DNA from 2 places in the Undibacterium sp. GW821-FHT11B02 genome. Region 1 is predicted to be linked to the other one. Evidence: riboswitches for the same ligand, from Rfam matches in the RefSeq annotation. Region 1 holds a riboswitch; the other holds the start of a gene.
What was found. Region 1 has a riboswitch for cobalamin ahead of AC1RVX_RS06370 (TonB-dependent receptor domain-containing protein). Riboswitches for the same ligand answer to the same signal wherever they lie in the genome.
Positions count from the first base shown of each region.

Region 1 (14,936 bases):
CGACCCTGATATTCTCGCGCCAAAACCTGCCATATCAAGAGCGCAGCGCCCAGCAAATCGCTGATATCCAGCGCGGTGGCTATGTCTTGCAAGATGTGGCCAATGCCAAGGCTGTATTGATTGCGACTGGTTCTGAAATTGAACTGGCCGTTAAATCTGCGGCAGAACTGGCGCAACAAGGTATCCCGGTACGCGTGGTGTCCATGCCATCGACTGACGTATTTGACCGTCAGGATGCCGCGTATAAAGCAGCCGTATTGGGCAAAGGCTTGCCGCGCATTGCCATCGAAGCCGGTGTGACCGACTTCTGGTACAAGTATGTGGGCCTGGAAGGCGCAGTGGTTGGTATTGACACCTTTGGTGAATCAGCACCTGCCAGCGTCCTGTTCAAATACTTTGGCTTTACCGTGGACAACGTCGTTGCCAAGGTGAAAGCAACGCTGGCTTAATAAGCACTATGACAGATTTAGTTGACGGCACTGTGACCAGCATCAAAGAAGTTAGCCTGCGCCGTGCTACAGTGGAAGACGCAGAAGCGATTGCTGCTGTGCGTATAGAAAGCTGGCGGGCGACGTATCGCGGCATGATACCGGACAGCTTTCTGGATGCTATGCGTCTGGAAGACAGTGTCTTGCAATGGCGTCAGATTTTGCAGGCCATGTCAGAAGCTGCTGACCGTATCTGCGTATATGTTGCAGAAAGCGAAGGCAAACTCATCGGCTTTGCTTCCGGTATGATGCTGCCAGAACCCAAGCTGGGCATGCAGTCAGAACTGACCGCGATTTATCTGCGACCAGTCTGGCAGCGTTCCGGCATAGGGCGTCGCATGGTACAGAAAGTAGCACGCACCCTGCAGGTGCAAGGTGCAGATAGTATGCTGGTTTGGGCCATATCCGGCAACGCCATCGCCCGTAATTTCTACGAGGAATTAGGTGGCGTTTTGTTGACCGAACAGGCATTTAGCTGGGACGGCATGGATTTGATGGAAGCAGGTTACGGCTGGCGCGATTTGTCGGTGCTGATGGCATCCGTCAATGCCATGCGCACACCTTTGTCCTTGCATTAGACGTATTTTGAAGACCAAAAAGCTCACCACAGAGACACGGAGACACAGAGGAAAAACAAGAGACAAACTCAAGAATTTTGATCCGCAATTCCAATAGGTTTTGCCGTTCTCCTGCCTTTCTCTGTGCCTCTGTGTTGAGAGGTCTTAAAGTTTTACCTATTTGTATTTATTGTTGTTTAGTCCTTTGGAGATAAAACCATGACGATTCGCGTCGCAATCAACGGCTATGGCCGTATCGGCCGCAACATCCTTCGCGCTCATTACGAAGGTGGCAAGTTCAAGAATGAAATCCAGATCGTTGCGATCAATGACCTCGGCAATGCAGAATCCAATGCCCACCTGACCCGTTACGACACAGCCCACGGCAAGTTCCCAGGCACAGTTACAGTCGAAGGCGACACCATGATCGTCAATGGTGACAAGATCAAGGTATTTGCAGAACGCAATCCAGCCAACATCCCTTGGGGTGAATTGAATGTTGACGTGGTGCTGGAATGCACTGGCTTCTTCACAACAAAAGAAAAAGCGTCTGCCCATCTGGCTGGCGGTGCGAAAAAAGTCATCATTTCTGCACCAGGCGGTAAAGATGTGGATGCAACCATCGTCTATGGCGTCAACCACGGCGTGTTGAAAGCCACTGATACCGTCATTTCCAATGCATCCTGCACCACCAATTGCCTGGCACCTTTAGCCAAACCTTTGAATGATGCCATCGGTATCGTCAACGGTTTGATGACCACTATCCATGCCTACACCAATGACCAGGTGCTGACAGACGTGATGCATGAAGACTTGCGTCGTGCCCGTTCTGCTACCATGAGCATGATCCCGACCAAAACCGGCGCAGCAGCAGCTGTTGGTCTGGTATTACCAGAATTGAATGGCAAACTGGACGGTTACGCCATGCGCGTACCAACCATCAATGTATCCGTGGTTGACCTGACTTTCGTTGCTGCCCGTGACACGACAGTGGCAGAAATCAACCAGGTCCTGAAAACGGCATCCGAAGGTGCCCTGAAAGGCATCCTGGATTACAACACTGCGCCACTGGTATCGGTTGACTTCAATCACAATCCAGCTTCCAGTACCTATGATGAAACATTGACAAAAGTATCTGGTCGTCTGGTGAAAGTATCCAGCTGGTACGACAATGAATGGGGTTTCTCCAACCGTATGCTCGACACCACTGTTGCACTGATGAATGCAAAATAATCTGCTTTAAAAACGATTTGTTTTTTCTCAGTTAAAAATACCCCGAACTTTCGGGGTATTTTTTTGTCTACATCAGGTAAGCTTAATTTTTTTGTATAGGAGATAACCGTGCAGCTTAAAAAATTGATTGCCGACAATAAAGGTTTCATCCTGCTCATGCTGGGCATGGTCTTTGTGCGTAGCGCCCTGGCTGATTACTACACTGTACCTAGCAGTTCCATGTACCCGACACTACTTGAGGGTGATCGCGTGATCTGTGACCGTCTTGCCTATGATGTCAAGTTGCCATTTACCGATCTCATCCTCAAACATGTATCTGACCCGCAACGTGGTGATGTCGTGACTTTCTCTTCACCAGAAGATGGCGTGCGACTGATTAAACGTCTGGTCGCCGTGTCTGGTGATGTGGTGGAGATGCGCGATGAAAAACTCTATATCAATGGCAAGGCCGCCAGTTATGAGCCTTTGCAACCGCGCAGTGACGACCACCTGACGCCAAAGCGTGAATATAAAGGACAGCAACTGGTTTACCGCGAACGCCTTGGTACACTGCAGCACGACATGATCATCATGCCGGAACGAGAAGCCCTGCGCAGCTTTGGGCCAGTCAAGGTGCCGGAAGGTGAATATATGATGCTGGGCGATAACCGCGACAATAGCCGCGATTCCCGTTATATCGGTCTGGTCAAACGTGAACTGATTACCGGCCAAGTCAAACGCCTGATGTATTCTCTGAATGGCGATCAGTATTATTCGCCACGATTCGATCGCTTTGGCGCGAAAATCTAAGAACCTGTTTGCGTTCTTGCTGCGTGTGCGCGAACGTGAGCGGGTTTGGACCCATCTCTCAGTTTGATTCTTGAAGGCCCTGACATTTGCTAAAGCCGTTGTCAGGGTTTTTTATTGCCATCAGGTTTTTGAGTCCGAGGTGCAAGTCGCCAACCTGCATGCCTTAAGTTGTCTGGCAGTACATTTGAACTGGATGCGGTGCTGATGCTGCACGATGGCGAGATTGTCAGGAAATGGGATGTTTACCAGCATTAATTGGTGTTAAGCCAAAGTTTACATTTGTTGCAATTTTTGGGATGATGCTGGCTCTTTTTGCATGAGCATGCCGCATTTACCCCTACAGCAGCAAGGTTGATCTTATGGCTTACGAAGCCGATATCCAGAATCTCTACATCGCATATTTTAATCGCCCCGCAGACAAAGATGGTTTGGCTTACTGGAAGTCATCGACCATGAGCCTGGTCCAGATTGCGCAAAGCTTTTCTGAACAAAAAGAATATGCCAGTGCCTTTGCCGGTTTTACGGTAGAACAAACCATTAATGCACTATATTCCAACCTGTTCAACCACAAGGCCGATGCCGCAGGATTGAGCTACTGGAGCAACCAGATCAAAACCGGACAGGTAGGCGTAGGGGCAGCGGCCATTGCGATTTTGAGTGGTGCAACCGGGCCAGACCTGGAAGCAGTACGTGCAAAAAATGCGGCAAGCGCCAGCTTTACTTCGAATCTGTCAGCCAACCAGGCTGCCGCGTCTGTCTATAGCCAGGCTGGGGTAGCCCAGGGCCTGGCCAAATCATGGCTGGCCACGGTGGTTGATGGCAGCACACAAAAAGCGGCACTCGATGGCCTGGGTTTTATCACCGCTAAAATGCTCGCTGGCTTGCCGGATACGTCTGTCAACAGCAGTATGCTTGTTGTCGCGCCAGGGCAGGTCAATCCAGGCAGGAGCGGCAATTTTATTTTCAGTGCTGATGATGCCAGCCTGCTGGTAGCCAATACCAAACTCACAGGCAATGGTGGCGCAGTGGCCTTGAATGTGAATACGTATTTTTCTCCCGTGCCGCATACGACAAGCACGGTCACTGGCGTACAAACTCTGAATTTGCAGGCCGGTGCGAATACCAGCAATGCCGGTGCCAATTTCATGAACAGCTTTACCACCATTAATGCCAACAAGGCAGACGGTGGCGATACGATAGTTCTGGGCAATCTGACGCGACAAAACGTCAACCTCAACAATGTTAGCGGCACATCTAGCGTGACCCTTGGCTCGACTGGTCAGAGTGTGACACAGACATCGGAATTTGCCAGTTCCACCATCAAAACCAGTCTGGACAATCTGACAGATGCCAAGTTTAGTTTCAGCAACACCATTTATAACGAGCATGTACTGGAAGTTCTTGATAGCGGCACTTTTGGCCTGAACAGCAACCTTATGGCTAACTTCACCGGCCTCACTTTGCACAGAAATAACGAACTGTACTTCACGCCGTCAAAGTCGATTTCGATTACCACTGACAAGGGTGCATACAATAAAATTACTTTCGGCATTAACTCGGGCACTACGCAAGAGGTCAGATTCAGAAATCAATTATCTGGCACCCTGACGCTGGAAGGCACGTCTAACACGATCATTGAAGATAGCGTCGCCTCCAATATAAATTTTTTTAGTAACTATGGCTCATTGAGCGTCAAAGACAATAGCGACAAAGAACACTATATCAATAGTGGCGCCGCGACCAAGGTGGATGTCAGCGGCATGTCGGGCATGCTGTATTTATCCGGATCGGGTGCTTATTCTATCTCTGGTATGGGTGTTTCCAGTGCTTACAATTACATCGTCAACGATAGTGCCACTGGCTCGCTGACCATGACGGCGACAGGCACCAACGATGCGCGCTATCAGGAACTTCGGGGCGGTGCATCAGTCACCGTCAACCTGAATGGTACTGGTACTTTTTATGCCAATACCTTCAATCAAAATGCTGTCATGTTGGTGAATGTGAATTCGACAGATGCCAAGCTGTCTCTATCAAGCTACTCAAAACAAATACAGATCGTTGAGCCTGAAGGAAAAACAGGTTCATTTAAGCTTGATTTATCTTTTGGCTCTGCCGCAACGGTGAAGCTGGCTTCGACAGGCGGCAGCAGCGACATACTGGATATCAAATATGCCTCCGTGTATTATTTCCTGACCGGCGGTAATGTGATCAGTAATTTCAATGTCACAGGTGCAGATAAATTTAAAACTGGTGTGCAGGCAACGTCCCTGGACAAGTTGAGCATCGCTTCTTCTGACGTTGCCGGTTTGGCGGCAAAGATCGCCAGCGGCGCTGCGGCAGCTGGCAACGCTCTGACCGCCACTCCGGGCCAAACATTTCTGATTACGGTTGCCAGTGGTCAGGCAGCGGGTACCTATTTCTACGAACACACGAGCAAGGTTGCCAACAGCGTGGAAACCAATGACGTTATCGTCAAGCTGATAGGTGCAGGGCAGATTGCAGTGACGGATATTATTGTCTGAATCATTGTATGATCTTCAGAAATACCCCTTAACAACCGCTGCTTTGAATTGCATGCGTTGCCCAATCATGGGTAAGCGATACTGGTCCAGGCTTGGTTTCAAGCTGCAAAAGCCTGTGTAAATTGCTTATCATACGAAACTGATATTGATCTTGCGGGAGATATTCCATGTTCTTGCGTATGCCTGGCAGTATGAGTTTTCGGTTACTGGCCTTTATGGCGTCCGTGTCATTGCCGATTTGCGCGCTTGGTGATGAAGCCAGGAGCAATTATTTTAATGACCCCTTTCTCAATGTGACCCAGGCGATCAGCGAATGTCCAGTTCCTGAAGGCCCCTTGCTGACAGAGGCACAGGCCAGGGCCGAAGCGCATGGTCGTATCGAGCGTGGTACCAGTTGCTACCAGTCTGGTCAGTGCCGCCTGCCCAATGCCTATCTGTACGACAAGGAAATTATTCCAAGAGTCAAACGCGCTATAGAAGCCGATGGACGTTTTGCCGATACCAGCATTTGGGTGGAAGGGCAGCGTCGCTTTGTCTGGCTCAAGGGCTGTGTCCGTACCGCCGGGCAAGCCAGTGAGTTGGAAAAACTGGTACGTGGCCTGGATGATGTTCAGGGTGTCATGAATCAACTGATTGTCAAATAAATCCAGCGCTGTTCAAGCAAGGTGGCGTGTGCCATCCCACCACAGTTATTGCACTGCACAGCGACTTGTGCTGGACTAAGTTCCATGTGCCATGAAATATTGAATCCTGAAAGAAACAATAACCATGTGCTGGACAGGTGAGCCAGCTCAAACCGAAGGAGAAATGTTATGAAATGGATGAGCAAGCTGATTTTTATTGCAATGATGGGATTTGTTATGTCTGCACCCGCATCAGCGAGGGAGGACCGTGGGTCCACGGCGCAGGCGCAGGCCATGGTTAAGAAGGGTATTGCCTACATCAAGAAAAACGGGCGTGACAAGGCTTTTGCTGATTTTAACGATGCATCCAACAAAGATTTTCATGACCGTGACTTATACCTGTTTGTCTATGATATGAATGGTATCAATTTGTCACATGGTAATAATCCTAAAATGATAGGCAAGAATTTGCTGGACCTGAAGGTAGAAGGCAAGCCCATTATCAGGGACATGATCACGGCTCTCAAAACCAAAAACGATGGCTGGATAGATTACCAATGGCCTAACCCGGTCACCAAAGCCCTGGAAACCAAGTCCAGTTATTTTGAAAAAGTGGATGATTATTTTGTCGGTTGCGGTGCTTATAAATAATTGAAAATGACGTAAAAAAACCGGCACAGATGGCATGTACCGGTTTTTTTATGCCTGCTCTTGCAGTTTGGTTTGCCTTTAGTTCTACGCCGGACCGGTATACCCCAGGGTCAACGAAATCTGCTTGGCGGTATCGGTCAGGTTGCTCAGCCATTCTTCCTGCAGGCGATCGGCAGGGGCGGAAATGGACAGCCCTGCGATCATCTTGCCACTATCGTCATGAATACCGGCTGCCATGCAGCGCACACCGAGTTCCAGTTCTTCATTGTCTCTGGCGTAGCCGGTTTCACGTACTGCTGCCAGTTCTTTTTCAAGTTTGGCAAGATCGGTAATCGAATTTTTATTGTGGCCTGCCAGCCCGGTGCGGGTGGCGTAGGCGCGGATAGCCTTGGGTTCGTCCAGTGACAAAAATAGCTTGCCGGTAGATGTCAGGTGCAGTGGGGCGCGGCCACCGATGGCGCGTACCACCTGCATGCCCGAACGTTCGGAAAATGCCCGGTCTATATATACAATTTCATCGCCCTGGCGAACAGACAGGTTGATTGTCTGGTTAGTTTGACGGTGCAGGGCGCGCATGAATTCCAGCGCCGCTTCGCGCACGTTCAGGCGGCTTTTGACGATATTGCCCAATTCCAGCAACCGCATGCCCAGGCGGTAGGAACCCGTGTCGGCACGGTCAACAAAGCGGGTAATGACCATGTCATTGAGGATGCGATGCGCAGTCGAAGGATGCAAGCCTGTTACTATGGCCAACTCCTTCAGACTAACCGGATCCTGATAGCGCGACAGGGCATCCAGCAGGGATACCATGCGCTCTATGACCTGAATAGAGGTTTTTTCTGCATTTGTGGAGTCGTTTTTCATATTATGGTTGGTGCGCTGCAATATACACGTTATACCACAATGTGAAATTGACGTCACTGCTTCATCGGCAAAATGCCAACGTCCAAACAGATTTGCTTGCAATAATTTAATTTGTATCAAGCAAATCCTCTTCTCCATTACACATAGTCCTGTAAAATTCGGCACCTGAGCGAAGCTCGGGCGGGACAGTATTCGTCTGCTGTGCCGGGAATAAGGTTTAAGGAATAGAAATGTCTGAAAAAGAACCAGCTGTCAGTGAATTCAAAAGCAAGAGTGGTCTGCGCCGGATATTTTCGGCTTTCTTTTATTCCATAGATGGATTTCGTTCTGCTTGGAAAAACGAGCATGCTTTCCGTCAGGAACTGGTACTGGTCATCATCGGTGTTGTCATCGCCCTGTTCTTGCCAGTGTCTGCTTTTGAAAAACTGATGATGATCGCGGTACTGATGTTGATACTGGTGGTGGAGCTGATTAATTCGGCGATAGAAGCGGTGGTGGATCGCGTCTCGCTGGAGCGTCATACCCTATCCAAAAATGCCAAAGATTTTGGTAGTGCTGCCGTATTGTTGACTTTCCTGATTGCGGTTGCAACCTGGGCAGTCATTTTGATGGACCGTTTTTACTATTGATTGTCTACGTGATGAACACAAATATTATTGCAACTGCTAATCCGGCGCTGGAAACTGAACTGGCTGCGGCCATCAATAACAAGACTAAACCTCTTGGAAGTCTGGGCCGTCTGGAGCTACTGGCAGCACAGATAGGGCTGATACAGCAAACCAGCCAACCACAATTGCGTGATCCGGCCATCATTGTATTTGCCGGTGATCATGGTGTGGTGGCTGAAGGTATTTCTGCTTTTCCGCAGGATGTAACCTGGCAGATGGTGGAAAATTTTCTGGCGAATGGTGCTGCAATTAATGTCTTTGCGCGGCAAAATGGTATCGCCTTGCATGTAGTGGATGCCGGTGTAAACCATGATTTTGGTCCGCGTGAAAAGCTGTTGAGCATGAAGGTGGCAGCGGGCACACGCAATTTTGCCAAAGAGCCTGCAATGACAGAGGCACAGTGTCGGGCAGCCATGCAAAATGGCGCTGAACTGGTGGCCAGTTTGTCTGGCAATGTGCTGGGTTTTGGCGAAATGGGTATAGGTAACACTACGGCAGCGGCTGCCCTTATGCACAAGTTGACCGGCATCCCGGTAGTCGATTGTGTAGGAGCAGGTACAGGCTTGTCGACCGAAGGCATACATCATAAGCAGGTTGTGATTGAAGCGGCAGTGGCATTGCATGCTGATGTGAATCAGCCGGCAGACGTGCTGGCCACGTTTGGCGGTTTTGAAATTGCCACCATGGTCGGTGCCATGCTGGCGGCGGCAGAGCGTCACATGGTTTTGCTGATCGATGGCTTTATCGTTTCCAGTGCCTTGCTGGTAGCGGCCAGGATGCAGCCTGCCATACTCGATTATTGCGTGTTTTCGCACCAGTCAGATGAAAGCGGTCATGCGCGCATGCTACAGGCATTAAAGGTCAAACCTGTGCTGCAACTGGATTTGCGCCTGGGCGAGGGTACAGGGGCGGCACTGGTGTACCCGATGTTGCAGGCTGCGGTCAATTTCCTGAACCAGATGGCGACTTTTGCGTCAGCCCAGGTGAGCGAAAAAAGCAGCGACTAAACAAATCTTTATTGCAGGAGCTGGCTTGCATCAACTACGCTTATTCTTTATAGCTCTGCAGTTTTTTACCCGCATTCCCATTCCTGCATGGGTAGGCTTTGAAGCGGACTGGCTGCGCCAGTCTTCACGCTATTTTCCGGCAACGGGCTGGGTGGTTGGTGCGGTGTGCGCTGGCGTGTATGCTGGTGCGGCTGAGTTATGGCCGCATGCGGTAGCAGTGCTGTTGTCCACCATTGCCGGTATCTTGTTGACTGGTGCTTTCCATGAAGATGGTTTTGCCGATGTCTGTGACGGCTTTGGCGGCGGTATGACACCAGAACGCGTGTTGGAAATCATGAAGGATTCCCGCGTCGGTGCTTACGGTGCTATCGGCATTCTGTTGATGCTGGCGCTGAAGCTGACCTTGCTGATCAGCTTGCCCGCATTGATGGTGGTACCAGCCTTGCTGTTGGCCCACCCCTTGTCGCGCCTGGCCTCATGCAGCCTGATATGGCTGATGAAGTATGCACGTCATGAAGGCAAGGCCAAGCCCTTGGCCCAGGAAATGCGTTTTGGTGAATTTCTGATTGCCTGCCTGACGGTATTGCTGCCAGTTGCCGCACTGCTGTATTGCTTTCCATTTCAGATCAATTCATTGCTCGCCGTACTTGCTTTGATATTTTTGTCGACCTGGCGCATGGCGCACATGTTTCAGTGCCGTATCAGTGGTTTTACCGGCGATTGCCTGGGTGCCACGCAACAGGTGGCAGAAGTCGCCATCTATCTGGGTTTGCTGGCTTTTCAGGTGCATTGAGCATGCGTCTGCATTTGCTGCGCCATACCAAGCCACAGATTGCTGATGGTCTGTGTTATGGGCAGGCCGATGTGCCTGTCCTGGTCAACGATTATGAGAGGCTGGCGGCATTCATGCGCCAGAAATTACCTGTCGGTATCCCCGTATTTTCCAGTCCATTACAGCGTTGTGCCTTGCTGGCACATACGCTGCACGACCGGCCACAGCTTGACCCGCGTTTGATGGAAATGCATTTTGGTGCATGGGAACTATGTGCCTGGGATGCCATTCCAAGGACTGATATTGATGCGTGGGCATTTGCACCGACGACATATCGTCCAGGCGGTGGCGAGTCGGCTCTTGATGTGGCGCAACGGGTCGTCAGCTGGCTGGACGATCTGCGTCAAATGCAGTTGCCAGAAGCGCTGGTGGTTGCGCATGCAGGCATCATGCGTATGTTGATCGCTTGGCAGGATGGCATCAGTGCAGATGAATTGGCGCAACTTGTTTGTAAGCAAAATCTTAGCCTGGCTTTTGGTGAGATCAAGGAAATACTGGTATTTCATAAATAATGCAGATAGTATTTACGCAAGAATGACAGTAAAGCCGTCAGCGCACGGCCATCGCATGATAGAACTCAGAAAATCTCCCCGTGTCACCGTCGCCTGGCGCTCTGGCGTCAAATTGCCGGATGGCAGATTAATTCTCGCAAAAGTGGTTAATATATCGGCAGAGGGTGTGCTCTTGCAGTCGCCCGAAAACCTGATTCCCCAGCGCAGTTATCCGATGATGATAGAAATCCCAGGTATTGTTCAAGAGGCCGAGATTTACAAGGTCAGTTGCAAAGGCACAGTCAGGCACGCTATTCTTAGTGGTGATAGTTACAATGTTGGCATGTTGCTATCGGATATGTCTGAATTGCACGCGCAACTTGTGGTTGCCTGGATCTCTAAAACAGCACATCTGACCTGACATTGGGCTTTTGATAAAGCAAATCTGCTGTAAATCCGCTTTATTTTCAATAAGTCAATAAACTGATCTGCCTCAGTTTTTACGCCACCTGAGCTTGCAGCTACCCCCATCTGTCTATAGAATGGCGGGGTTTTGGTGCTCGCGGATATGCTCATATCTGCGGTTAAACGGGAAACACGAAGCTTGGATAAGTCAGGCATGCGTGTGCTGCCCCCGCAACGGTGTACAAGTCGCTGCAAAAACTGAATTGTTGTTTCTTGAAGTTCAGATTTGTAGCCAGCCATTTTCCAATACCACTGTGCTATGTGCATGGGAAGGTCAGATGGTGATATTTGTCAGCCCGGATACCGGCCAGAATAAGTGAAGTAATACGGACGGGGAAATTTCGTGAAAATCAGATGCAGAAAACTGCATCCGCTTCTTTATCAGGCCACAGGCGCTGACGATACCGATTGTCCCTATTGCTTTTTCCATTGCAGCCTGCGGGGACGTCGGCGGCATGTTTTATTTTTCTGAAAATCATGACATCTGTATTCAAACCGCTCGCCCTCAGCCTGGCCTTGGCCGCTGCATTTCCGTCTTCTTCCGTCTTTGCACAAACTGCCGCCGTTGGCGTTGCTTCCAGTGTGGTCATTACCGCTGGCCGTCAAGAGCAAGCTGCCAAGGATGTGCTGGCTGACAATGTTGTCATCACTGCGGAAGACATTGCCAAATCTGGCGCATCTTCCATCGTTGATCTGTTACAGCAACAGCGCGGCATAGAAATTACGCGTAACGGTGGGCCTGGCACGACATCTTCAGTTTTTATCCGTGGCGGCAATAACGCACAGAACGTGGTATTGATTGATGGCGTGCGTATTGGTTCATCCACGACTGGCGGAGCAACCTGGTCCAGTATCCCTTTGTCACAGGTTGATCATATTGAAGTTGTATATGGTCCCTTATCCAGCTTGTATGGCGCAGATGCCATGGGTGGCGTGATACAGATATTCACTAAAAAGGGTACAGGCGTCATCACGCCTACCGTATCTGCTGGTGTGGGCAGCTATGGCACACGCAAATTGCAGGCGGGCTTTACTGGTTCTGTTGCCAGCAATCTCAGTCTCAGCATGAATGCCGGACACGAAGAGAGTGAAGGTTTTTCTGCCAGCAAGCCGGGTGCAGGTGCTTTCACCTATAACCCGGATAAAGATGGCTACAAGATGGATAGCTTCAATGGTCGCCTGATATGGGAAATCAGCAAAGGCTATGAACTGGGTGCCAGCGTTTTGCATAGTCGCAACAATGCGCAGTTTGATGCAGGTCCAACCCAGGACGATCGCAATGTCCAGACACTGGAAACCATCGCCGTCTTTGGCCGTGGCCAGTTCACTGATTACTGGTCTGCTTCCCTGCAATATGCCAAAGCGGCAGACAAGGGTTATACCGATGCATCTTATGGCAAGAGCCAGATTGATACCCGCCAGGACAGCCTGACTTTCTTGAACAATATCCGCATCGGCAAGGATGTGTTGCAACTGATCGCAGAAACGCGTGATGAAAATGTTGACACGACCACAACTGCACTCAACGGCAAACGTACCACGGATTCGTATGCGGCATCTTATGTACTCAAGCGGGATGCGCATCTGGCCAGCGCCAGCATACGCAATGATCGTAGCTCGCAATATGGTTCCAATACAACCGGAAGCGTGGCGTATGGTTACCGTTTCACTGATGCACTACGTGTCAATGCCAGCTACGGTACCAGCTTCCGTGCACCGACTTTCAATGAACTGTATTACCCAGGTTATGGCGTTGCCAGCAACAAGCCAGAAAAAGCAAAAAATGCAGAAATCGGCTTGTATTTCGAACAGGGTGATACCCAGTTAAGTGCTGTGTATTACCAAAACAAGGCAACTGATTTGCTGGTCAGCACCAATGTCTGTCCCATAGAAAACTCCACCCATCCATATGGTTGTGCTTACAATGTCAACAAGGCGACCCTGTCCGGCCTGACTGTGGGCGGTACCACCCGTTTCGCCGATTTGACATTGCGCGGTTCCATTGACATCCAGGACCCTAAAGATGATACGACGGGCCTGCGTCTGGCGCGCCGGGCAAAACAGCATGGCACAGTGGCTGCGGAATATGCCTTGCAGAATGCCAAAGTCGGCGTGGAAACTATTTTCTCTGGTGACCGTTATGATGATGTCGCCAATAAGAAAATATTGGGTTCCTATCAGTTGTTGAACCTGTATGCGACTTACGACGTGGCAAAAAATACGACCGTAATTGCACGCTGGAATAATGCTCTGAACAAGGACTATGAACTGGCAAAAAATTATGCAACAGCAGGTTCAAATGTATTTGTAGGTGTGAACTACGGCTTCAAATAAGCTTGCGAGAGAAATGATGAGCTGCAAACACCTCATCATATTTCAAGCTGATTGACTGATGTGCAGGCCGGGATGTTTTGCACGGTGCTGTACATCGCAACCTGTTTTATCTATGGACCAGGCCGATAATGATGTCTTTTTTTTCTGCACGACAGCGCAGTCAGTCGCGTAAAGCGGTGGTAGCGCAACGTGCCGGGCTGGTCCTGCCAATTTTATTGTTGGCAGCCATAGGCAGTGTGCTATTCGCGTGTGTATGCGGCTCGGTATCCCTGAGTTTTACTGAGTTGTGGCAAGCGCTGCTTGAACTGCTGCATGGTAAGCCTGCGACTTTACCTGGGAGCTTGCTGGAACTGCGCCTGGGACGTGCCCTGACCGGCTTTGTTACCGGTGCCACGCTGGCGCTGGCTGGTGTGATGTTACAGGCGTTATTGCGCAATCCTTTGGCTGATCCCTACGTGTTGGGCATATCTGGTGGGGCATCTGTCGGTGCACTGGCAACCATACTGTTTTTCGGTGCTTTCTGGCTGGTGGATGTAGCTGCCTTTGCCGGCGCGATTGCTGTTGCACTATTGCTGTTTGCTTTGGCATACCGTGATCTGCGTGGGGCCGGTAGCACCGATGGCAGTGCACCGATTTTATTGTTGACCGGTGTCATCGTCGCTGCTGGTTGTGGTGCCATCATCACTCTCATGCTGTCAATTGCGCCAGACAGCCGCTTGCGTGGCATGGTGTTCTGGATGATAGGTGATTTGTCGAATACCCAGGCACGTTATTTACCCTGGTTGATACTCGGTGCTATCTTGTTGTTTGCCATGGGCAATGCGCGCTCCATCAATGTTGCTGCCATGCATGCCGACAATGCCAGTACCCTGGGTGTCAACATTGGCCGTCTGCGTCAGCTACTGTTTTTATTTTCTGCCTTATTGACGGCCAGCGCGGTCAGCAATGCCGGTAGCATAGGTTTTGTCGGCCTTATCATGCCCCACATTTGCCGCTTTGCCTGGGGCCCTGATCATCGCTTGCTGGTGCCTGCCGCTACTTTGGCTGGTGGTTGCTTCCTGGTATTGGCAGATACCGTCGCCCGCACCGTGGTAGCACCTCAGCAATTGCCGGTCGGTGTTATTACCGCGCTGGTAGGTGTCCCCGTATTTTTACTGCAACTGCATCAACTGCGGAGGCGCTGATGGACATCCGCGCCCTGAATTTATCCGTAGGCAAGCGCGTATTGGTGCGTGAACTGAACTGGCACATACAGCCGGGTGAATGCTGGTGCATCATCGGTCGCAATGGTGCCGGTAAAAGCACCTTGCTACGTACCCTGGCTGGCTTACGCCCCATAGAAAGCGGTCAGGTCAGCCTGCGCGACAAGCTGCTGCAAGACTGGTCATTGACCGGACTGGCGCGTGAGC
Region 1 covers NZ_JBXASD010000003.1:37,212-52,147, reverse strand. The annotation lists gene tkt (transketolase) at 1-449, shown strand, start outside; gene AC1RVX_RS06430 (GNAT family N-acetyltransferase) at 458-1,066, shown strand; gene gap (type I glyceraldehyde-3-phosphate dehydrogenase) at 1,265-2,278, shown strand; gene lepB (signal peptidase I) at 2,387-3,067, shown strand; gene AC1RVX_RS06415 (DUF4214 domain-containing protein) at 3,427-5,592, shown strand; gene AC1RVX_RS06410 (BON domain-containing protein) at 5,760-6,236, shown strand; gene AC1RVX_RS06405 (cache domain-containing protein) at 6,405-6,866, shown strand; gene AC1RVX_RS06400 (IclR family transcriptional regulator) at 6,951-7,730, opposite strand; gene AC1RVX_RS06395 (diacylglycerol kinase) at 7,961-8,359, shown strand; gene cobT (nicotinate-nucleotide--dimethylbenzimidazole phosphoribosyltransferase) at 8,371-9,405, shown strand; gene AC1RVX_RS06385 (adenosylcobinamide-GDP ribazoletransferase) at 9,431-10,198, shown strand; gene AC1RVX_RS06380 (histidine phosphatase family protein) at 10,201-10,749, shown strand; gene AC1RVX_RS06375 (PilZ domain-containing protein) at 10,805-11,149, shown strand; cobalamin riboswitch at 11,266-11,519, shown strand; gene AC1RVX_RS06370 (TonB-dependent receptor domain-containing protein) at 11,671-13,527, shown strand; gene AC1RVX_RS06365 (FecCD family ABC transporter permease) at 13,656-14,711, shown strand; gene AC1RVX_RS06360 (ABC transporter ATP-binding protein) at 14,711-14,936, shown strand, end outside.

Region 2 (14,936 bases), on a different contig from region 1:
CGCGTGGCTTTAATGCCAGATCCGCAAAAATGCGTGGTGCATTCAATTGTTCCAGCGACAGGATCTTGGATGGAATGGTACGCATGACAGCTGCGGGACCACGTTCCTGATTAAACGCATTCACACGGAAGCGTGCCAGACCGGGGATAGAGAAAGAAAAGTCACACTCCAGCGTTTCTTCATAGGCTTTGCGCTGCGAGTCGTTCATGATGTCATAAATCAACTCATGGACATCTTTATGTTCCAGAGGCGGTAAATTGATGCGCCTGACATCACCATGTACCCGTATCATGGGCGGTAAGCCGGAAGATAAGTGTAAATCGGAGGCATTGTTCTTGACGGAGAACGCCAGCAGTTCTGAAATGTCCATTTATAATTCCGCTAGTGATATCGTTGTTGATTGAGTTGTAAGCTTTAAATACAGTTTATATGGCCGATCTGGGTGACTTTATTGCCATAGTAAGCTGTTTATGACAGAAATCCACAACGAATTTGATTGATTATTGCTTCCCCGATTATGTCCTCAATTTCTGACAACTTGCAAGCCGTACTTGCGCATATCCACGCTTATGCACTGGAGAGCGGGCGCGACCCCAGCCAGATAGATTTACTGGCAGTTTCCAAGACTTTTAGCGCTGATGCAGTGCTGGAAGCCGCAGCAGCAGGGCAACGCCGCTTTGGCGAAAATTACCTGCAAGAAGCCCTGGACAAGATGCAGGCAGTGCAAGCCGTGGCACCACAGTGGCCACTGGAGTGGCATTTCATCGGTCCGATACAAAGCAACAAGACCAGGCCCGTTGCCGAGCATTTTGCCTGGGTGCATTCAGTGGACAGGGAAAAAATTGCCAAGCGCCTTTCTGAGCAACGCCCAGATCATTTGCCAGCACTGAATATTTGTCTGCAAGTTAATATTAGTGGCGAAGAAAGCAAGAGTGGTGTTTTACCGACAGAGGCCTTATTACTGGCCCAGCAGATTGCAGTCATGCCACGTCTGGTGTTGCGCGGTTTGATGGCTGTCCCCGAAGCCAGTAATGATGAGCAACATCAAAGGCAGGCGTTTCGTCAACTGAGAGAATTAAGTCAGTCCATACAGGCGGCCGGGATAGCACTCGACACCTTGTCCATGGGCATGAGTAGTGATCTGCACGCAGCAATTGCAGAAGGCAGTACCATGGTGCGGGTAGGCACGGCAATCTTTGGAAGCAGGAATTATGCAAAATAAACTGAAAATCGCCTTTATAGGCGGCGGCAATATGGCAAGTGCACTGATTGGTGGCTTGATTAGCGAATTAACCGGTGCAGAACATATCCATGTGGTGGATTTGAACCAGCAATCCCTGACACGCATGGAAACAGAATTTGGGGTCAGTACAGCCCTTGCTGTAGACGACAAGCTACGTGGTGTTGATGCGATCATTCTGGCGGTCAAGCCGCAGAATCTGCGTGACGTCGTAGCTGAACTGGCACCTTACCTGAAAAACCAGTTGCTCATTTCGATTGCGGCTGGTATTCGTGCGTCCGACATGTCGCGCTGGTTGAATGGCTATACCAAGATTGTACGCACCATGCCAAATACACCGGCACTGATCAGCAAGGGCATAACAGGCTTGTATGCCTTGCCAGATGTGACCGAAACAGAAAAGCTGACTGCCGAGCACATCATGCAGGCGGTGGGTCTGACCACCTGGCTTGACGATGAGAGTTTGCTGGATGCTGTGACAGCCGTGTCTGGCAGTGGCCCTGCTTACGTATTTTATTTTATTGAAGCCATGCAACAGGCGGCGCAAGAACTGGGTCTGAGCCCTGATCAGGGCATGCAACTGGCCATTGCCACTTTCAATGGTGCATCCCAACTGGCCTTGCATTCCAGCGAGCCAGTCTCGGTATTGCGTGACAGGGTGACATCAAAAGGCGGTACCACCTATGCCGCCCTGACCAGCATGGAAGCGGCCGGTGTTAAACCAGCCATCGTGGCAGCTATCAAGGCGGCTGCTGCACGCGGCAAGGAACTGGGAGATGAACTTGGTCAACAGGCTTAGATGAATCTTTGCCATGGTGTTGCAAGCAGGCACTATGCAAATGCAGGAATGTAGCGACGCCAAATGCTTTTTGTTACGTTGCGGTGTCACTTTGTATTAGACAAGCAAACCGGTTCAGCAAGTCAGGGCGTGCCGCGATTCTGTTTCAGCATATTGCAGAACAAGGCACCCTGTTCAATTGCATCGTCGAGTGCGACGTGGGTATGTGGCATAGGGTCAAACCAGTGTCTGGGCATATTGCGTTTGGTGCTGTCCCGGTAATCTGTTTTCATCACGGCCATCGCAAAGCTTTTCATGTCCAGTGCCGAGTGACTGAACGGACTTTCGCCAGCAAAGCGTATCATGTACCAATACACAAACAGGAAATCGAAACCAGCTGGATAAGCAACGAACACCGGTTTTCCAGGCAAGGATTTAATCCAGCTGACATAACGCGGCATGGCCGTGGCTGGGTCTTCGATGTTCTGACGGCAGGCGGCCCACGCTGCCGGTTGTGTTGTCCACCATGCGGCTGTTTTGGGATCGGCTGTTGCGCCCGGCAAACAGGTAAGGTTGACACTGAAAGTAGAGATCATTCGCTTGTCAGCCGTGTAGGCGGCTGATCCCAGGCTAAGCATGGAATGTGGCCCCGGAATAGGGCCATCGGTTTCCACATCAGTGCTGATATAAATTTCTGTCATGATCAGTCTTGTCGGATAGGCGATAGCTGGCATCTGCTCAACTGGCTTGCGGGTTCAATTCTTTTCATATTCTTCCAGGTCTTGAATGCGCCGTTCAGCATGGGTTTGCATACAGCCTATATACATGACCGTGCGTATAGTGCCACTGGCATGAAACTGGAAGACGGCATCGCAGTCTGCTTCCCGAAATTTTACCCATGCTCTTTGTGCATTGATGAGTTTCTTCTTCATTTCGGAATACAACTCAGTGTCTGTATCCGGTTGATCCAGTGACTTCAATACTTTTTGGTACACATGGTTCAATTTTGCTTCCACCTTTTTCTCGGCAATAGAGGCACATTCATTGACATCCATGGTTGAAACGGCGTTCTTGCAGTCCAGTGCATAGACCTGTGATCCGGCAAACAAAAGCATAACGAATATAAAGAGTGATTTCATTTATTGGTTGTGGATGGAGTTTAGACATAGCGCATGATAGCTTTCCCTTGTTAAAACTGGAAGAATCCGTGCAGGGCGCTGGCAGGTTTAATTTGACCAAATATTTATCGCGACCTACACGCATTCACGGTTTTACTTGTGAACTCGCCTGGCTTTTTTCAAACCGGGCATTTCCCAGGTACTTGAGGTAACGTGCGTTACCAGTTGCGTCGCTCATCTGATAATACTCCCCTACATGCAGGGTGGGTAGTTCATCATTCAGAGCCAGCATTTTTTCTGAGGTGACGTAGTAAACCGTGCCACTTTGTGAATCCAGACGATATACCTTGCCATCTGCTGCCGTAATCAATTGATAGCGCGGGCTGGACCAGCCACAATCACATGCCGGAAGAATAATTAACATGATAATAATCAACAAGAGGCGGGTATGCGTCATGTGTGCTCCTGATTCTTGTGTATGCTTGACTGGATTGAAATTGCTATTTTGCAAATATAAGCCAATATTATTTATTTGGCAATTTGTTTTGTAAATAACATCCTTGAACTGCATAGGGTCTATCGTAGTCAGAACTCATGACATCAGTAGAAATAAGATGGGTTTGTTCAATTGATGCCATGGATGCCATGAGTTCTAAGGTGCATTAACTGGAAAAGAGACGTCGTAGAGATAGACAATCTATTTGTTTTATTGCAAATGGATTGTTAAAACTTAAAGGTGGCGTTTATAATTGTATCGAAACGTAACTGTAGCTTTTTATGCAAGATATCTTTATCCGCGACGTCCCTTGAGCCCCAACATCAAGGTTCAAACATACAAATAATTCCTATGGCAAATATCAGTATCAAACTCTCACAAAACGTCGTTACCACCAATTATCAGCAGCTTATAAAATCACCCCCAACCAATGGAACTTTGGGTACCCTGTTTGATGTATTTCCCAAACTGGGGTATTCCTGGGCTCAATCCCATCAATATTATTCATCCTTTGACTTTAGTGGCAGCAGGGTGCGTCTGGGCTTTGCTGATGGCTCCAGCACCACTTATAACGGTGTGGTCCTGGATAATCCGAATGCGACGCAAGGCACGGCCTCTGCCACTAGCTTGCAGTTGTATTCGGCTGGTGTTTTATCCATAGTTGAAAATGGCCAGTTTAATTTTAATTATGCCAATACAGTCGTCAATGGGACCAATTCGGTTTCCATCAAGTCGACTACGACGCAGTTATCCAATCTTTCCGTGTCGACACTGACACCGACCAATAGCCCTTACTATGACCCAGTTACCGGCAATGTGACGGTGACGGTGCAGGGTTCCATCAGTGGTGATATCAATGGTAATAATTCCGGTACGGTTTCAAGAGTCACGGCGACAGCAGACAAGTTCATTGCTTCTGCCTCTGTAGATGGCAGCTTTAGTCTGTCATCTAATTCTCTTGCTGTTGGACAGGGGCTGGCCAAGTCAACGGTTACCGGGACTATGACTGCCTCAGTGACTGAATACCGTGACGGTAGTTATAACCGTGTTACGGGTGTTTCGGCCTTTCTTTCTGCCAACCAGCAAATTGATGAAAAATTGCTGGCTAATGAATCCCTGTTTGGTGGGGCCGACGTGATCAGTGTTGATTTACCGTCAGTCATCTATGCCGATTATCTGATTGCTTCCGGCGCTGGTGACGACCTGATTACTATCAATGGTGGTGGCGGGCGTTTACACGTGAACGCTGGTAGCGGCAATGATGCCATCAACGTCGGCAGTGGCAATCACAATATTGATGGCGGCACCGGCATGGATACCGTCATCATGGCAGGGCAGGCCAGTGCTTTCAATATCAGCAAAACTGGTGCAGGTTATCAGGTGCGCGTCAATGCCAGTGGTGATGTAGATAATTTGTCTAACGTTGAACGTCTGCAATTTTCTGACAAGAGTATCGCTCTCGATGTCAATGGCACTGCCGGTCAGGCCTATCGCATTTATCAGGCTGCCTTTGGTCGCAAGCCTGATCTGGAAGGTTTGGGTTACTGGATCAAGGATATGGATAAAGGTTCCAGCCTGACTACCGTAGCGGCTGGTTTTTTTCAGTCGTCAGAATTTCAAAAGCTATACGGTGCCAACCCTTCAATCACGACACTGATTACCAATTTTTATCAAAACGTCTTGCATCGTGCACCTGATCAGGCAGGTTTTGATTATTGGAACAATCAGTTAAGTACAGGCAAAATTACACCTGCTGGTGCCCTGGCCAGTTTTTGCGAAAGCACCGAAAACCAGGCTCAAGTGATAGGATCAATACAGAACGGAATTGAATTCAAGCTGTGGGCAGGTTAATACCCGCACCATGCATTGACTGACCGGAGTATTGACGCTTGCATACTCCGGCACTGAATTGATTTTCGTATTTTTACGTGCAGTTGTTTTTATAAATACGAGACAATTGTGACCCAATCCAGGTTTGCCTGCCATGTCTGAACTCGTTGTTCTCACGACTTACTTCAATCCTTGTCGCTATCTGTCGCGCAGGCAGAACTATGACGCCTTCATGCAGGGCATGCGTACTGCGGGTGTGACTTGTATTACAGTGGAATGCGCATTTGGCGATGCGCCATTTGAATTGCCAGCGGCATTGGACGTCTTGCAGGTACGGTCTTCGACATTGCTGTGGCAAAAAGAGCGTTTGCTGAATCTGGCCGCTTCATGGCTGCCTGCCAGTTGTCGTTACGTGGCATGGCTGGATTGCGATATTTTGTTTGATAATAAAAACTGGGCCAGGGAACTGGTCGCAGTTTTGCGGCAATACCCGGTAGCGCAAGTATGGGAAACCTGTTTGAGGCTGCAGCGGGATGGGGCGGCTGGTGCGCAGCCTGATCGTGTCACCTCATTCGCCGCTGTCATGCAGGAGCAACCTGCTTCCCTGAATGCCGGACGTTATGATACCCATGGACATACCGGCTACGGATGGGCTATGCGACGCAGCCTGTTTGACAGCACGGGTTTGTATGAAGCCGCCATCTCTGGCAGCGCGGATCATTTCATGGCGCATGCAATATATGGTGACTATAACTTTTGCATACAAAACGCTCTGAAGCATGATCACGCCCAAATTACCCACCTGCAAGTCTGGGGACAACAGTTTTATCAGCAGGTACAAGGCAAGCTGGGTGTGGTAAGGGGAGAAATTCGCCACCTGTGGCATGGCGATGCCCAGAATCGGCGTTATTTTTTACGCATGCATGACATTACTGATCTGGGTTTCAATCCCTGGACGGATTTGAGCATGCGCGCAGGTCGTCCTCTGGAATGGCATGCCGATATGCATAAGCCAGGCCTGCGCCAGTACTTCGTCAATTATTTCCAATCACGCCGTGAAGATGGCGACATTCATGAGAAAGCAAGTCATGCTGAAACCCAATGTTAATCCGATCAGCGATGCGGACTTTAAAACTTATCACCGGGACATGGCCTATATGGATGTCGTCTACATGGCGCTGGATAATGCCATGCTGGCGATGCAGCAACAGATAGAGGATCTGTACCAAGAACATGAAAGCAAACAGGCGCAAAGGCAGCATGTCATCAAGCGCACGGTAGAGGGTTTGCTGCCAGGTTTTTACGCCAGTACCTTGCGTCAACTGCAATCAATTTGCCCTGGCTTTGTCGATGCGGTGGTATTGATTGCCTTCGAAGAGTATCGCCCCTGGTTAGGTATATTGCCGAGACCCGGCACAGCAAAGGCACTGGCCACTTTGCAAACCAGACTGGCATTTTATTTTGATACCCGTGTAGAACTGGATAAGGTGGAAGACCTGGACCGGGACCTGGCTGCCATTGCTGAGCAAATTAATGCTTTGCAAAGAAAACGCCAGGAAACAGTAGACATCATCAGCGTGCTGAAAAAAACACAGAATACCAATGGCGTATTACCTGCCGAAATAACCAGCTATATCGAGCAGATATTCAAGCGCGCTGTGGCCATGCCAGCCAGTGGCAGTACCATGGCATCCATCAAGCGCAAAGACCTTGAAACCCAATGGCGCCAGCGCAGGAAATATTATTCGCATTCGACTTATCATGACAATTACGCCTGGTATAGCCTTGCGCATGATTTCCCTTCTCATTCGATGATGCAAAGCAATCTGCAGGGTAATGTCGCCAGACAGCGACAGGCAGATGCGCTGGCTGGTGCTATGCTGGCGGATTCATACGTGTTTAACACAGGCACTGCCGGAGTCGCAACAAGCCCGGTTGACCAGTATGAGCCCGCCAGTTTTCCTGATGCCCGCAACGATGCCGCCAATCTGGTCAATACAGATAGCACGACCGGGTACACAGACAACACGCAAAATTCCTCTGGCACGCAAACCGATTTGTACGATTGCAATACAACAGTCATGTTGAATGATGATCTAAGGACCGATGATAGTTTGGGTGCCTATTCATGACGGGCGTACGGAGTGAGGGTGTACTGCGGACAGAACAAGTTCTCATCTGGTTAAGCATTGTTTTTCAATAGTTCGAGAATGCTGGAAAAGTCTTTGCCACCTGCTCCGGCTTTGCTATGAATGCCATACAGGTTGCGCACAGCTTCGCCTAGCGGGATGCTGGCATTTGTACCCAATGCCGCCTCGGTCGCCAATCCCAGATCTTTCAGCATCAGATCAACACCAAAGCCACCCGTATAGCCACGTGACGCGGGTGCATTTTCCATGACGCCAGGGTAGGGGTTATATAGTTCCAGTGCCCAGTTACGGCCCGAACTTTTGCTCATGATGTCGGACAAGACTTTGGGGTCAAGTCCATTCGCCACGCCGAGAGCCAGCGCTTCTGCCGTGCCTGCCATCAGTATGCCCAGCAGCATGTTGTTGCAGATTTTTGCGGTTTGCCCGGCACCGTGTTCCCCGGCGTGGAAGATGTTCTTGCCCATGGCGTTCAGGACAGGGCGGGCGCGTTCGAGGTCAGCCGCGCTGCCGCCGACGATGAAGGTCAGCGTGCCTGCTGCTGCGCCTGCCGTACCACCTGAGACCGGGGCATCTACCATTGCCAGGCCGCGTGTGGCTGCGGCTTGTGCGACCTTTTTGGCAGATTGTGGGGCAATCGTGCTGCAGTCTATGATGAGCGCGTTATCGGCGATGTGGGCAAGTATGCCATCCTCACCGAGATACAGGCTTTCCACGTGACGACTGGCGGGCAGCATGCTGATGACGATGTCTGCGCCTTCTATCGCTTGCCTGGCGTTGCTGGCAGCCAGGGCACCTGCATCTGCCAGTGTTTTGAGAGCGGTGGGAGAGAGGTCGAAGACGGTGAGTGGGTAGCCTGCCTTGAGCAGGTTAAGAGCCATGGGCGCGCCCATATTGCCGAGGCCGATGATGGCGATTTTGGATTGGTTTGACATGGTTTATCTCCTGGTTTTACGTGTTCTTTGTTTGGCTTGTAGGTTGGGTCAATCGTAGGTTGGGCCGGGCCTCGCTAGGCTACGGTTTATCAACCCAACACTGGGCGTTTCAATAATGTATATGTTAATTAAAGGCCCAGTGTTGGGCTGGTAAACCGTAGCCCAACCTACGCACCACGCCTTGATACTTACGCAGCTCTTTTTTGAATATTTTCAACTGCACCCAAATCCCGCAATGGATGCTGCTCTGCGGCCCAAGGATGCGCAAAATAACGCTCACCATCCTGCGGCTGCAATTCACCCAAACTACCCGGCAACCACTGCGGTTTCTGATCCTTATCTACAATCAAGGCCCGTATCCCTTCCGCAAAATCATGGCCTTGTGCGCAGGCGAGTGCCGCGACTAATTCCATACGGAAGATTTCTGCCAGCGATAATTGCTTGCCATGTTCCTGCAAGGTATACGCCAGCCAGGCAGATGTCGGGCTGCCTTTTTGCAGGCTGCTGACTGCTTTTTGTAGCCAGGGACGTTCTTCCTGCTGTGTTGTATCTACCGCTAATATTCGCGCGACGATGGCAGGCAAATCTGCTGCGCCGCACAGGCGATTGATGAGGTCAAAATTGGCGCGCAAAGGGCCTGCGGTATTGCTGGACTGTGCCGAAAAATCATGCAAGACCTGGCTCAGACGCTGATGGTTCTGGTGGGCTTGACTGCTCCACGCAGCAGACTGCAAAGCCGCCAGCACATCTGCCTTGCTGGCATGTGGTAAGGCCACGTCAGCCAGTTTCACAAACAGCGCATCATTGGCATTGATACTGGCACCAGTCAATGCCAAAAACAAACCCAGCTTGCCCGGCATGCGGTTCAAAAACCAGGTGCCGCCTACATCGGGGAACAGGCCTATGGCTATCTCTGGCATGGCGAGGCGGGATTTTTCTGTGACAACGCGGTGGCTGGCACCTGCCATCAAGCCTATGCCGCCACCCATGACGATGCCGTGGCCCCAGCATAATATGGGTTTGCGATAGGTATGTATCTGGTAATCGAGGCGGTATTCCTGCTCAAAAAATTCCAGCGCATAGGCATTGCCGAGCAGGTCGTCTTTTTTATCGGATGCATGATGCTCGCGCATGCTGGCGTACAGGTTTTGCAAGTCACCACCTGCGCAAAAAGCTTTCTCGCCAGCGGCTTGCAGGACCACCATGGCGATGCTGTTGTCTTCATCCCAGACTTGTAATTGCTTGCCCAGTAATTGCACAATTTCCTTGGACAGGGCGTTCAGGGTTTTTTCTGAATTCAGGGTGGCCACGCCTAGTTGCATGCCATTGGCGGCAGGCAGGGTGTGGAACAGGACGGAGGCGGCTTCGCTCATGCATTCCTCCACACTGGCGGACGTTTTTCCAAAAAGGCAGTGACGCCTTCTTTTTGATCAGCGGTATCAAACAAGGCCAGGAAGGCTTCGCGTTCTTGTGGCAGCACGGTGTTCATGGGTTGCTGGCGTGCACCCTGTATCAGTTGCTTGCATGCTTTGACGCTGCTTGGGCTTTGCTTACCTACCTGTTTGGCCAGCGCGAGTGCATGCTCCAGTGCGCCACCGGTGGCGACCACTTCTTCTACCAGACCTATGCGCAGGGCAGTGGCAGCATCGACACGTTCGCCACACAAGATCAGGCGCTTGGCCCAGCCTTCACCGACCAGCCAGGCCAGGTTTTGCGTGCCGCCGGCGCAAGGCAGCAAGCCGACGGCGGCTTCTGGCAGGGCCATCTGTGCCTGGGTTTCGGCGATGCGCAAATCGCAGGCCAGTGCGCATTCCAGTCCACCACCCATGGCATAGCCATTGATGGCAGCGATGGATACACCACGGAAGCGGCTCAGGGTTTCAAATGCTTCGCCAAAGCGGCGTGCCATATCGAGTGCCACGGCCTTGTCGCCATCGGCAAACAGCTTCAAGTCTGCACCTGCTGAAAAGAATTTCTGGCCTGAACCTGTGATGACGAGGCTATAGATATCTGCATCAGCATTGAGGTCATTGACGAGTTGTGTCAATGCCTGCAAACCCGCTGCCGTCCAGGTATTGGCGGGCGGGTTGGCCAGGGTCACCAGGGCAGTGTGACCGACGATTTCGCATTGCAGATTGGTGTAGTTACTATAATTTTTGTTGTGGCTCATAGAAATTCCTCGCTTGCGGGTTGGTTTAGCATGTGGCGGGCGACGATGACGCGCATGATTTCATTCGTGCCTTCGAGTATCTGGTGTACCCTGACATCGCGCAGGAAACGCTCCAGCGGGTATTCGCGTATGTAGCCGTAGCCGCCATGGATTTGCAGGGCTTCATTGCAGACGGCAAAGCCGGTGTCGGTCGCCAGTCGCTTGGCCATGGCGCAGTACACAGCGGCATTATCGGCCTTGCTGTCGAGCTTGCAGGCGGCGAGGCGCACCATCTGGCGGGCAGCGACAAGCTCGGTTTGCATATCGGCCAGCTTGAATTGCAGCACCTGGAAATCAGACAGTTTTTTCTGGAACTGCATGCGCTCATTCATATACGTTTGTGCGCTATTGAGTGCCGATTGCGCCGCACCGATGGAACAGGTGGCGATGTTGATGCGACCGCCATCGAGACCTCGCATGGCGATGCGAAAACCTTCGCCTTCTTCACCGAGCAAGTAGCTGCGCGGTATGCGTACCTGGTCAAAATTCACGGTGCGGGTGGGCTGGCTGTTCCAGCCCATCTTGTCTTCCTTCTTGCCATAGGTGATGCCTGGCAAATCTGCTGGAACCGCAAAGGCAGAGATACCGCCTGCACCCTCACCACCCGTGCGTGCCATGACGACCAGCATATTGGTGGCACCAGCGCCCGAAATAAAGGCTTTGCTGCCATCGAGAATGTAGCTGTCGCCATTCAGGCGGGCACTGGTGCGCAGCGATGCGGCGTCAGAGCCCGAGCCAGCTTCGGTCAGGCAGTACGAGGCCAGTTTCTTGCCTGCAGCCAGTTTGGGTACCCATGCCTGCTGTACTTCTGGCGTGCCCCAGTGGGCGATCATCCAGCTTGCCATGTTGTGTATCGTGATATAAGCCGTGGTCGAAGGGCAGGCGCGGGCCAGCTCTTCAAAAATGATGGCTGCATCCAGCCGCGTCAGACCCAGCCCGCCCAGCTCTTCCGGCACGTACAGCCCGCAAAATCCCAGCTCCCCGGCATGGGCGATGACGTCCAGCGGGAAGTGGGATGTGGTATCCCAATGCGCGGCTTGCGCCGTCATTTCATGGGCTGCGAAGCTGCGGGCAGATTGCTGGTAGGCGCGCTGGTCTTCGTTCAATTCGAAGTCCATGTTGGCCTCCGATTACTTGAGTGAGATGGTCGTATTCACCTTGCCGGCGCTGACGCTGTCATCGAACCAGCGTGCCGTGACGGTCTTGGTCTGGGTATAGAACTGTATGACTTGCTTGCCATATGGCCCCAGGTCACCGAGTTTGGATGCACGTGAACCGGTAAATGAAAACAGCGGCACAGGTACAGGAATAGGCACGTTGATGCCTATCTGGCCTACATCGATATCTTCTTCAAACGTGCGGGCGGCAGCACCAGACTGGGTGAACAGCGCCGTGCCATTGCCGTTAGGGTTGACATTGGTGATGGCGATGGCGTCAGCCAAAGTATCTGCCTGCATGATGCACAGTACCGGGCCAAAGATTTCTTCTTCATAGATGCGCATGCCGGGTTTGACGCCGGTGAAGACCGTAGGGCCGACGAAGTTGCCATGCTCATAGCCTGGCACTTGTGGAGCACGGCCATCCAGCACCAGATTGGCACCTTCCGCAATACCCTGCGCGATCAGGCTTTCTACCCTATCTTTGGCGGTGCAGGAAATGACCGGGCCTATGTCGGTATTGGCTTCTGCACCCGCATTGATCTTGAGGCTGCGTGCACGGTCCAGCAAGTCTGGCACCCACTGGTTGGCTTCACCAACCAGGATGACCACAGAGAGCGCCATGCAACGCTGGCCAGCTGCGCCAAAGGCAGCACCAGCGAGATTGTTCAGGGTTTGTTCTTTATTCGCATCTGGCAGGACGATGGCGTGGTTCTTGGCACCCATCATGCATTGCGCACGTTTGCCAGCCAGGGTGGCACGCTGGTACACATGCGTGCCTACGCGGGTAGAGCCTACGAAGGACACCGCCTCGATATCCGGGTGATCGCAAATCGCATTGACGATGTCTTCACCACCATGCACCACATTCAGCACGCCAGGTGGCACACCGGCTTGCATCGCCAACTCAGCCAGACGCATGGTGACCATGGGGTCTTGCTCAGACGGTTTCAGGATGAAGGTATTGCCGCAGGCGATCGCCATAGGGAACATCCACAACGGTATCATGGCCGGGAAGTTAAAAGGGGTGATGCCGGCGCACACGCCGAGCGGCTGGTTCAGGGTGTAGGTATCGACACCGCTGGCAACGTTGTTGGCGATCTCGCCCATTTGCAGGTTGCCGATATTGGCGGCATGCTCAACCACTTCCAGACCACGGAAAATATCGCCCTCGGCATCGGCCAGGGTTTTGCCCTGTTCGGCTGTCAGCAATGCGGCCAGCTCAGCCATGTTTTCACGTATCAGTTGCTGGTACTTGAGAAAGATGCGGGCGCGTGTGCCTATCGCTGTCTTGCGCCAGGTCTTGAAAGCAGCCTTGGCGGCATCGACTGCAGCCTGCATTTCTTCTGGCGTGGCAAATGGTACATGGGCCAGCACCTGTTGCGTGGCCGGGTTGATCACATTGCGCCATTGCGTGGATTTGGATTCTATCAATTCGCCGTTGATGAGCAGTTTGACGTTGGGGACCTGGGTAAGAGTAGCCATGATGCTTTCCTGAACCTTCCTGATGATGTGCGGACAGACGGCGGGCTATGCCCGCAACAACCACCGCACTGATGCCTGAAAAACAGGATGACCACCGCAAGCAGAAACCTGCCGCAGCAACGATCCTGACCATGGATATGCACCGTGTGGGCACACACCCGCCACGCACCTTCCGTACGTGACCAGACCTTGGGAAAAACAGTAAGAAGTAATGTTGAAGACAAGCACCCACCCGCCATCAGGCGCGCCATGCCATATCCCAAACACAGCCTTCCGCAGTGTTTTTCTCAGCGATCAACAGGCCGGTATCCGGGCTTGCAAGTCTTGTTACATCGCCTTCCCAGTCATGCATGACCAGTGGCGTGGTTGATGTAACCGCACTTGCCTACCGTTGCGGAGGCAGCAGGGGCTTGAAACCTGCTTACGATCTTAAGCGCGAGCGCAATTTGTATCGATGCGGGCTTCATGCGCTGCTCTTCTCCCCGCTGACGCTCGCTACAGATCGTAAACACGTTTTTAGGTCTTGATACCAACTGCCATTAGATAATGACAGCGATCAGGACGACCACTTTCCCGTTTAACACAGCCCAAGAAATTGGACTGTGCACCTGTTATTTTTAGGATAGCATAAGACTTGACGTTTACGTAAACGTAAATATGCGGATATACATGAAAAAAATTCAGCGACGCCTGCATCCCGGCAATTTGCATAAAGTTGCCAACCGGTAAAAAGCAAGCCTGGTCCAGATTGAGTATCATGAAAGCCATTGGTGCTTGCCTGCGGGCGGCAAATACAGTCTATCCAGCTCAGTGCATGCTGCGCATTTCTGCCCATTTAAAGATGCCAGCTGCCATCAACCAGGAAAACAGCAATGACCAGCAAACCTAGCACTGACAATACCGACAACAGGATGGAGCGCGACACCTTTGGTGAAATCGCTGTTCCGGCAAATGCACTATGGGGTGCACAGACTCAACGTTCACTGCATCACTTTGCCATCTCCACAGAAAAAATGCCGGATGCTCTGGTGCTTGCACTGGCACGTGTGAAACGCAGTTGCGCCATCGTGAACCGTGATCTTGGCTTGATGGATGCCCGGTTCGCTGACGCCACCGTCAGTGCTGCCGACGAGGTGTTGGCTGGCGCGCATCCGCATGCTTTCCCGCTGTCGGTATGGCAGACCGGCTCCGGCACGCAAAGCAATATGAACATGAATGAAGTGCTGGCCAATCGCGCTTCCGAATTATTGGGCGGCACCCGTGGTATGAGTCGCCTGGTGCATCCGAATGATCAGGTGAATATGGGGCAGTCATCGAATGATGTCTTCCCTACTGCCATGTATGTAGCTGCATGTTTGACAGTGACGCAGTCACTGCTGCCGGCGCTGCAGCAATTACGTACTTCGCTGGCTGCCAAGGCAGTTGAATTTGCCGACATCGTCAAGATTGGCCGTACGCATTTGCAGGATGCAACGCCACTGACCCTGGGGCAGGAAGTTTCTGGCTGGGTGGCACAGCTGGCACATGCAGAACAGGCCATC
Region 2 covers NZ_JBXASD010000005.1:308,910-323,845, forward strand. The annotation lists gene AC1RVX_RS12575 (type IV pilus twitching motility protein PilT) at 1-370, opposite strand, end outside; gene AC1RVX_RS12580 (YggS family pyridoxal phosphate-dependent enzyme) at 518-1,222, shown strand; gene proC (pyrroline-5-carboxylate reductase) at 1,212-2,039, shown strand; gene AC1RVX_RS12590 (3'-5' exonuclease family protein) at 2,162-2,719, opposite strand; gene AC1RVX_RS12595 (lysozyme inhibitor LprI family protein) at 2,774-3,157, opposite strand; gene AC1RVX_RS12600 (hypothetical protein) at 3,282-3,593, opposite strand; gene AC1RVX_RS12605 (DUF4214 domain-containing protein) at 3,984-5,483, shown strand; gene AC1RVX_RS12610 (glycosyltransferase family protein) at 5,617-6,570, shown strand; gene AC1RVX_RS12615 (hypothetical protein) at 6,536-7,594, shown strand; gene mmsB (3-hydroxyisobutyrate dehydrogenase) at 7,645-8,544, opposite strand; gene AC1RVX_RS12625 (enoyl-CoA hydratase/isomerase family protein) at 8,733-9,917, opposite strand; gene AC1RVX_RS12630 (enoyl-CoA hydratase) at 9,914-10,714, opposite strand; gene AC1RVX_RS12635 (acyl-CoA dehydrogenase family protein) at 10,711-11,871, opposite strand; gene AC1RVX_RS12640 (CoA-acylating methylmalonate-semialdehyde dehydrogenase) at 11,884-13,395, opposite strand; gene AC1RVX_RS12645 (hypothetical protein) at 13,443-13,577, shown strand; cobalamin riboswitch at 13,679-14,017, opposite strand; gene AC1RVX_RS12650 (hypothetical protein) at 14,153-14,284, shown strand; gene fumC (class II fumarate hydratase) at 14,268-14,936, shown strand, end outside.
Region 2: linked by a shared signal. The riboswitch ahead of AC1RVX_RS12640 (CoA-acylating methylmalonate-semialdehyde dehydrogenase) and the one ahead of AC1RVX_RS06370 (TonB-dependent receptor domain-containing protein) in region 1 are both predicted to bind cobalamin.